Regions from separate parts of the Streptomyces sp. NPDC018000 genome, predicted to be linked through region 4. Evidence: riboswitches for the same ligand, from Rfam matches in the RefSeq annotation. Region 4 holds a riboswitch; each other region holds the start of a gene.
What was found. A riboswitch is a leader RNA that binds a small molecule or an ion and turns the genes downstream of it on or off. The one in region 4 is predicted to bind cyclic di-AMP.
Positions count from the first base shown of each region.

Region 1 (2,192 bases), on a different contig from region 4:
CCTCGTCAGGCACCCGCCATCGTCGTCGCCGCGGGCGTGACCGGATCGGCCATCGCCATCCCGCTGCTGGGCGCGGCCAGTGCGCACGCGGCCGACGCCACGACCTGGGATCGGGTGGCCGAATGCGAGAGCGGCGGCATGTGGAGCGCCGACCTCGGCAATGGCTTCTACGGCGGCCTGCAGTTCTCGCAGGAGACCTGGAAGGCGTACGGCGGCGAGTCGTACGCCCCGCGTGCCGACCTCGCCAGCCGTTCACAGCAGATAGCCGTGGCCGAGAAGGTCCTGGGCGACCAGGGCCCGCAGGCATGGGCCAGCTGTGCGAAGATCTCCGGCCTCTCGGCGGACGGGGCACTGCCGGGTGTCGACCCGGGGGCCGCCCCCTCAGTCGGGACGGCAAAGGGCGCGGAGCCGGCTGACGGCGTGTCGGCGGCGCCGTCCGATGATGCCACGCCGTCGGGCCGCACCTCGGACGGTGCGGGCGGCTCGAAGGCCTCGCACGGCTCGAAGGGCTCGCACGGCGCCGACAAGTCTGTAGACAAGGCGAAGTCCTCCACGAAGCCTTCGGCCACCGCGTCGGCCACCTCACCCTCCGAGACGCCCGATTCATCCGGCTCTTCCGATTCGTCCAACCGTGTCGGCGGCAAGCATCGCGGCGCGCCCGCTTCCGAAGGAAGTCGGGACGCGAACGTCGGCGCCGACCGCGAGTCGGGCCGTCACGCCTCCCGCGGCGATGCCGGCGCGCGCGACGCGGGTGTGTCGGCCGCCGACGGCACGTACACCGTGCACCCCGGCGACAACCTCTGGGCGATTGCTGACGCACAGAAGGTTCCCGGCGGCTGGCCCGCGCTCTATGAGGCCAACAAGGATGCCGTCGGCTCCGATCCGGACCTCATCCTCCCTGGCCAGAGCCTCGATCTCGATGCGAAGGCCGAGTGAGGGTGGTCTGAAAATCGGGTAAACGAGCCTCAAAATCGGGGTAGTTCAGAGACCTATGTCCGCTTATGCGTAAGTGAGACATGGGTCTCTTTGCGTCAACTGGCGTGTCGCGCCCGGGGTGCCCTTCCGTACGCCTCCCACCTGCGGAAACGACGGTTCCTCAGATGCAAGTAAGGCCTGATTGTCCGATGTGTCCTTCTTTGAATGTGAGGGTTGCGTATGTTTACGGTCAGAACCGCTCGCACCGCGGGCCCCGTCGACCGTCACGCCGAATCCTGCCGTCGGTCGAAGGGAACAGACGCGTATAGCGCCGTAGGCAGGAGCGGGGGACCCAGGTAAGCGCTGGGCCCGATCGTCGAAAGACGTATCGGGACCGGCTTGGGGTGAAGTCGCGTGCTAGGACGTGCGACCGGGCAACTCACTTGGCCCGAACCCGACAGCTCACCTCGTAGGCGTCGGTGAGGAGAAGTTCCATGCTGCTTTCCGGCAAGGGCAAGCACCGCCGCCCGTCCAAGGCTGTCCGTATCGCCACGCTCGCCGGTGTCACCGGTACCGCTGTCGCCGTACCGCTGATGGGTGCGACCAGCGCGTCCGCCGCCTCCGTCGCCACCTGGGACGCCGTCGCCCAGTGCGAGTCCGGCGGCAACTGGTCCATCAATACCGGTAACGGCTACTACGGCGGTCTGCAGTTCTCGCAGTCCAGCTGGGCCGCCGCCGGCGGTACGCAGTACGCCCCCCGTGCCGACCTGGCCACCAAGGCTCAGCAGATCGCCACCGCCGAGAAGCTCCTCGACATGCAGGGTCCGGGCGCCTGGGGCTGCGCGGCTGCCGGCAACCTGACCAACGACGGTGTCGACCCGGGCGTCGACACCGGCTCCTCCTCGAACTCCACCTCCAGCTCCAGCGCCACCGAGCAGAAGAGCGCCCCGGCCGCGCCGCAGCAGCAGGCCCAGCCGAAGAGCTCCGAGCACACCGAGGCCCCGGCCGCCTCCCGCTCGGACCGCTCCGTCGCCCCGCAGGCCGAGCCGAAGAAGACCGTCACCACGCCGACCGGCGAGAAGGTCGCGAAGGGCGACGGCGAGTACAAGGTCGCCTCCGGTGACTCCCTGAGCGAGATCGCCGCCGCCCACAACGTCGAGGGCGGCTGGCAGCAGCTGTTCGAGCTGAACAAGGACATCGTCAAGGATGCCGACCTGATCTACCCGGGTCAGCAGCTGCACCTGACGAAGTAGTCCAGGCTCTCTCCTCCCTGAGCT
Region 1 covers NZ_JBIRGM010000008.1:726-2,917, reverse strand. The annotation lists gene ACH4EW_RS18940 (transglycosylase family protein) at 1-936, shown strand, start outside; cyclic di-AMP (ydaO/yuaA leader) riboswitch at 1,235-1,406, shown strand; gene ACH4EW_RS18935 (transglycosylase family protein) at 1,410-2,168, shown strand.
Region 1: it holds a riboswitch for cyclic di-AMP, as region 4 does, so the genes downstream of both, ACH4EW_RS18935 (transglycosylase family protein) here and ACH4EW_RS15285 (peptidoglycan DD-metalloendopeptidase family protein) in region 4, are expected to answer to the same signal.

Region 2 (2,192 bases), on a different contig from region 4:
GGGCCTTCTCCGGTCTCCACGCCGGGTGAGCAGCCGAAAGGCGGTCCCTGACCGGCGGGTGTGGTCCTTTCCGAGGGGCTTGTCCGGCCCCTCGCCACCCGTCGGCCCTGAACCGCCGTCGGCGCTGCTGCGACTCAGTAGGCCCCGAACACGTTGTCGATGGAGCCGTACTTGTCGGCGGCGTAGTTGCACGCAGCGGTGATGTTGGCGACCGGGTCGTAGCTGTCCGTCGACGTACCGGGCACATGGTAGGCACGGAACGTCGGGTCGATGATCTGGAGGAGGCCCTTGGAGGGCGTTCCGGCGGCGGCGTTCGAGTCCCAGTTGTTGATGGCCAGGGGGTTGCCAGAGGATTCGCGCAGGATGTTGCGGTGGATTCCCTCATAGCTGCCGGGGATGCCGTGCTGGGCCATGACAGCCAGCGACTCCTTGATCCAGCCGTCCAGATCGTTCGTGTACGTCGCGGGCGGCGCGGCCGGTGCGGCGGTGGCAGTTGCGGAAGTCTCGGAATCGGCCTGGGCGCCGATTGTCAGCTTCATGCCCGGGAGAAGCAGTGCGGGGTTTTCACCGACGATCTCTCGATTGTCCTCGTACAGCTTCTGCCAGCCGCCGCTGAGGGAATTCCCCTGCGCGATCTTGGAAAGGGTGTCGCCCGCGATCACGGAATAGATGACGGGCGCGTCCTTCTGTGCGGACTCTTCCCCGACGGCGGCGACGGTCGACGCGGCCTTTTCGGCGGTGACGGACTGCGCCGGCGCGGCCGAGGCGAAGCCGGCACCGATCAGCGGAAGCACGAGAGCGGCTCCGCCCGTGGTCGCGGCTACGAGACCGCGGGTCAGCGAAGTGGACTTACGACGACGGTAGTTACCGATTGCGGACATGGCGAATTCCTCTCCGTCGCCTACGAGGTGAGCTGTCGGGTTCGGACTGGAGATGTCCGGCCGCACGCAATGCGGCTTCACCCCGAGCCGTTCCGGATACCGGACCGGCAACTTACCTGGGTCCCCCGCTCCTGCCGGACGTGAGTGGTCGGATTGCCGGACGGCGGCAGGATTCGGCGTTCCGTCCGGATTGACGGTGACCGTAGGCGAGAAACACCGAAAGGAACAAGCCCCCATTTTGGATCACATTTCATTTGCAAGATCGAATCGCGGAATCGGCAGTAATCCACCTCACACCGCGAAGTCAAAATTCCTTGCACAGAAGGGAACCGCGCTGAACGCTGCGGCATCTTGAGCTGCGAACGTGACTCACACCACGAGATTTCCAAAAAGGGGCAATTCGGTCAACAAGCAAAGGTTGCAATTCTCTTCAAATGTCTTTTTATTAACCAAGAGGCTATTTCTAAGCAAATCGCCCATACTTGGACATTTGCATGGCGATCCGGGTGCCTCGTGTGAAGCCGGCCCAGCGCCATGAGCAGCAGCAGCCGGTCGCCCCCGAGCCTTCACAGCCCGCATCGTCCGGACACCTTGCTCGGCTACCGTGCCCCCGAAACTCTGTACACGTACGGACTGCGGGGACCTGCCGGTGCGGGGCGCCCAGCTGGGAGAGAGCGATGAACACGTCGACGGCGTCGGCGGGAGCGGGCGAGTTGAAGCGCCGTCTGAGCGTGTTCGACGCCGTGGTCATCGGCCTGGGTTCAATGCTGGGTGCCGGCATCTTCGTCGCACCGGCGCCTGCCGCCGCGGCCGCCGGGTCGGGGCTGCTGCTCGGCCTGGGGCTGGCTGCGGTGGTCGCGTACTGCAACGCGACGTCCTCAGCCCGGCTGGCAGGTCGCTACCCGCAGTCGGGTGGCACCTATGTGTACGGCCGTGAACGCCTGGGCGACTTCTGGGGCTATCTCGCAGGCTGGGGATTCGTCGTCGGCAAGACTGCTTCCTGCGCGGCCATGGCGTTGACCGTGGGCTCCTATGTGTGGCCCGGCCAGACGCACACGGTGGCTGTCGCGGCGGTGGTGGCGCTGACCGCGCTCAACTACACCGGTCTGCACAAGTCCGCCTGGCTGACCCGAGTGATCGTCGCATTCGTCCTGGCGGTCCTCGCAGCCGTGATCACCGCCTGTCTCACCGGCGGCACTGCCGATGCAGGGCGTCTGACCATCGGCGCGGACGCCACTGCCGGCGGAGTGCTGCAGGCGGCCGGTCTGCTGTTCTTCGCGTTCGCCGGGTACGCGCGGATCGCCACCCTCG
Region 2 covers NZ_JBIRGM010000017.1:62,249-64,440, reverse strand. The annotation lists gene ACH4EW_RS26205 (transglycosylase SLT domain-containing protein) at 135-881, opposite strand; cyclic di-AMP (ydaO/yuaA leader) riboswitch at 886-1,070, opposite strand; gene ACH4EW_RS26200 (APC family permease) at 1,559-2,192, shown strand, end outside.
Region 2: it holds a riboswitch for cyclic di-AMP, as region 4 does, so the genes downstream of both, ACH4EW_RS26205 (transglycosylase SLT domain-containing protein) here and ACH4EW_RS15285 (peptidoglycan DD-metalloendopeptidase family protein) in region 4, are expected to answer to the same signal.

Region 3 (2,192 bases), on a different contig from region 4:
CAGCAGCCGGGTCACATCGGCCGGTCGCACCCCACTGACACCGGTTTCGATCCGGCTCACCTTCGACTGGTGCCAGCCGAGCGTCCGAGCGGCGTCCCGACTTGTCAATCCGGACGCGTGGCGCAGACTCCGGAGCTCCTCCCCGAGCTTGCGGCGCCTTACCGCAGGGCCGTGCTGCATCTGCGGCCTCCCTCCCTCTTCCGCCGAGCGGACAGTGTGACGCCCGCGTACGGCCTTGCGTGGCAGGGTCACCGCATTGAGCGACAGATATATGCATATCTTGGTGGATCGCCGTTGCGGAGAGCAGCACCAGTGGCAATCCGGCGCGAAGCGCGACCGAGACCGGTGGTGGGTCGGTTCCGAGGGGAAAGGGACGGCTAGCCATGGCAGACCATCGGGAAGCAAGCGTCGCTCTGCCACTGTCGACGGCGGCAAGACAGATCACGGCCGGGGCCACGGGCGTGATGTCCGGACAGGCGTCAGCGGACCCGCCCGTAATAGACGCTCTTCGTCCAGATCTTCTCCAGCCGGACCACCGCGCCGGTCCTCGGTGAGTGCCAGATCTTGCCCTTGCCGGCGTAGATCCCCACGTGGTAGATGCTGCGGCCGTGATGGAAGAAGACCAGGTCGCCACGTTGCCTGTGCGAGGCGGGGATATGGCGAGTCTTGTTGTACTGCTGCTGGGCCGTGCGCGGGATTTTCTTGCCCGCCTTCTTGAACGAATAGACCGTCAGACCCGAGCAGTCGAAGCGGTTGGGGCCGGTGGCCCCCCACCCGTACGGCGATCCCTTCTTCGATGCGGCGATGTTGAGCGCTTTCATCGAGAAAGTCGCTGCCTGGGCCTGGCTCGTGGCGCCAGGGGCGAGCATGGTGCCGCCGACCGCGGCCAGTGTCAGAACCGAGGCCGTGCCGGCCCGGGCGAGCAGAGACGGGACATGAACCTGCGCAGTCATGCGCAACCCTTCGTCAGCCGCCTGTGAAGGATGACCTGTCGGGTTCGGGCTGGCGAAGTTGCCCGGCCGCCCCTGGGCGGCTTCACCCCGAGGGCCGACCGGTGTTCCGGTCGGCCCGTTGTGCTCGGGTCCTCCACTCCTGCCGATCCACTTCTGTCGACCAGGCATCCGGACGGCGGCAGGACTCGGCGTCCGCCCGAACCGCCCCGCCGCGGTGGCGGGGGCTTGTCGTCCCAGGGATCTTGACTCACCGGCTGCCCGATTTCTCAGGGAAAGCAGCGATATGTGAGGCTTCTCACGACTGATCCGTTCGGGTGAGGCTGATGAATTCGGACGCTCTGCCGGTCGCTCGGACCGGTCTCGTACCAGGGGTGGAATGACAGATTCCGCTCACTGTCCTCATAGGAAAGCGCAAGTTGAGATGTCCCTCGCGAGGGCGAACCCCTACGCCGAACGAGCGAGGAATTCCGATTTGCCTGCCGGGCGTGTCGCGCAGGGGAGTTGAGCAAAGCCCGTCAGAGGTGAAGGCAGGGGGAGTTGACCGGACTCGGCAGGGGTGTCGGCGAACTGGCCGATCAACTCGTCCGAGCAGGGGGCACGGTGACACGTTCCGCCCGCCGTTCCCCGTCCAGTACACGCAGCGCCCGCGCCAGGGTGGCGGCGTGGATCTGTGCTTCTCCGCGCTCATGCATCAACGCCAGTGCGTCCCGTAGCGCGCCCGCCCGTGAGACCAGCGCCTGTGCGGCGCGCAGTGCGCCGTAGGTGTCGCTGCCGCGGGCCGGGTTGATCCGGCCCAGTTGGTCGAGGGCTTCGAGGTAGCAGTCGATGAACTCTCCCTCGGCGCACGTCAGTGCGGGGAGCGGCGGCAACTCCGGTGACTGCATCGGGCGTTCACCTCGCGCTGTGCGGCGGGAATGACGACATCCGGTTCTCCACGATGTGGTCCACCAGGCCGTACGCCTTGGCGCCCGCCGCGTCGAGAATGAGGTCGCGCTCGATGCAGGTGGTGATCTGCTCGGCGCTCCGGCCGGTGTGACGGGCCAACAGCGTGGTGAGCATCTCGCGGACCCGTTCCATTTCCTGTGCCTCGATCTCGAGATCGGACGGCTGACCCCGAACCGGCTCGGTGAGGTCGGGCTGCTTTACGACGACCCTGGCACCGGGCAGTGCGTGCCGTCGTCCGGGAGTGCCCGCGGCGAGCAGTGCGGACGCGCAGGAGCCGGCCTGACCGAGGCAGTA
Region 3 covers NZ_JBIRGM010000014.1:148,015-150,206, reverse strand. The annotation lists gene ACH4EW_RS24920 (helix-turn-helix domain-containing protein) at 1-180, opposite strand, end outside; gene ACH4EW_RS24915 (C40 family peptidase) at 480-953, opposite strand; cyclic di-AMP (ydaO/yuaA leader) riboswitch at 957-1,130, opposite strand; gene ACH4EW_RS24910 (hypothetical protein) at 1,529-1,837, opposite strand; gene ACH4EW_RS24905 (ATP-dependent Clp protease proteolytic subunit) at 1,845-2,192, opposite strand, start outside.
Region 3: it holds a riboswitch for cyclic di-AMP, as region 4 does, so the genes downstream of both, ACH4EW_RS24915 (C40 family peptidase) here and ACH4EW_RS15285 (peptidoglycan DD-metalloendopeptidase family protein) in region 4, are expected to answer to the same signal.

Region 4 (2,192 bases):
AGACGTGGATGCCGTGCGAAGCCAGGTAGGCGATCGGGTCGATGTCCGAGCCGTACGCCGGGCCCGTGCGGACCTCGAAGTGCAGGTGCGGGCCGGTGGCGTTGCCGGTGGCGCCGGAGAGGCCGATCTGCTGACCGGTACTCACGGTCTGGCCCGCGGAGACGGAGATCGAGGACAGGTGGCCGTACTGCGAGTAGTGGCCGTCGGCGTGCTTGATGACGACCTGGTTGCCGTACGCACCACCCCAGCCGGCGGTGACGACGGTGCCGGAGGTGATGGCCTTCACGCTGGTGCCGGTGGAGACGGGGAAGTCGATCCCGGTGTGGCTGCCGCTGGACCAGTTGGAGCCGGAGGCGCGGTATCCAGTGGTGTGGTTGCCGGGGACCGGGTGGCTGTAGCCGGAACTGCTGCTCCGGCCGGACGGGGCGGAGGTCTTGGACTCCGTGGCTGTCGAGACGTTGGCCGGGGCGGACTTGGCCGGGGCGGACTTCTCCGCGGCCGACGAGGGCACCGAGGGGGCCTTCGACGGGAGAGTTGCGCCCGCACCGGCACCGGTGGGCGCGGAGTGGCCCGACGCGTTGCCGCCGAGCGTCAGCTTCATGCCCGGGAAGATCAGGTTGGGGTCTTCGCCGACGACCTCGCGGTTGTCCTGGTACAGCTTCTGCCAGCCACCGTCGACCTTTTGCTCGGCGGCGATCTTCGACAGGTAGTCACCGGAGACAACGGGGTACGTCGTGGCGGCTTCCTGCTTCTGCGCGACCGGCTCGGCCGGGGCGGCGTGTGTGGCGGCGGAGGCCGACTGCGGGGCGGCCGGGGCGGCCTGCTCCGCGGCGTGGGCACCGGTGGCGCCGAGCAGCGGCAGAGCGATGACAGCGCCGCCGGCGCTCACGGCGGCCACGCCACGGGCGATGGTGCTGGACTTCCTACGACGGTGCTTACCCGATATGGGCATGACGTGCTTCCTCTCCGGCGCCTGCGAGGTGAGCTGTCGGGTTCGGGCTGGAGATGCCCGGCCGCGCCGAGCGCGACTTCACCCCTAGCCGGCCGGATTTCTCCGGTCGGCGGCCTACCTGGTTCCCCCGCTCCTGCCACACGATGAGTGGGTGCGAATTCCGGACGGCGGCAGGATTAGGCGGTCCGTCCGGATTGACGGCGACCGTAAGCGAGTCGGGACGGAGAGAACAAGCCACTGGTTCCGTTCCGGAATGCACGCCGGAAATCGGCGCGGAATTCCGGTCACACTCCGTGGATTAAGGATCTTGAATTTCCGTGCCGCGCACGGAATACCCAACCGTGCCGTCAGCACTCACCGTCACGGATATGATCCCGCTCACGAGAGGGAAGCCATCTCACGCACAAACGGGATATGTTGGGGTAAATGCATCCATTACGGACATGCCATGCCCCATCATTCGCGCCGGAGTCTCGGAACCCGCGCGTCGAGACCCCTGAGCCGGTCGATCAGCGGGCACAGGGCACCCACATGCTCGATCCAGAGCTTCTGCTGATGCTCCTTGCCCGGCCGGCCCGCTTCGGTGAAGCAGCGGTTGAAGTCCCCTTTCACATAGCCGACGGGCGCACTGGAGAGCAGCGCGTTTCCCATTGCGCCCACAGATGGTTCCGCACATCGGTGCGGGCCGGATCGAGTACCAATTGATTGCGGACTCGGTCCGTGCCCGCCCTGGGAAATGCTGCATCCAGTCGGGGCGTGCGCGATAGAGATCACTGTCGGCATTGACCATTTCCGACTCGCCCCGGATACCGAATTGCATGCCGAGTCCATGCACTTCGTCGGCGAGCGGCTTCAGCCCACCGGGAAGGCGTCCGGATTCGGCGTCCGGTCACCGAGCCCGGCCCGGTCGCTGATGCGCCGTCCGAACCATGAGTCGTCCACGACGAACGGTTCTACGCCCATCGCGGCGGCTCGCTCGGCGAGGGCGCACCACTGCTCCTGCGAGAAATTCGCCGCAGGAGTAACGGAGTTCGCGGAAGTGTCGACGAGCAAAGACCAAGATGATTGCCTGAGGAATCAATGTCGTATCGTCGCGGGAGTGGCCTTGTCGGCGACTCGCGCCGGCACCAGACACTCCAGGAGTCACTGTGACGCAGCAGTTGCCGCAGATCCCGTCGACGGAACCCGAGCTCGCTGGTGTCCGCAACTTCCGCGATGTGGGCGGACTGCCCACCATGGA
Region 4 covers NZ_JBIRGM010000005.1:200,549-202,740, forward strand. The annotation lists gene ACH4EW_RS15285 (peptidoglycan DD-metalloendopeptidase family protein) at 1-952, opposite strand, end outside; cyclic di-AMP (ydaO/yuaA leader) riboswitch at 958-1,116, opposite strand; partial or broken gene ACH4EW_RS15290 (alpha-galactosidase) at 1,448-1,963, opposite strand; gene ACH4EW_RS15295 (tyrosine-protein phosphatase) at 2,101-2,192, shown strand, end outside.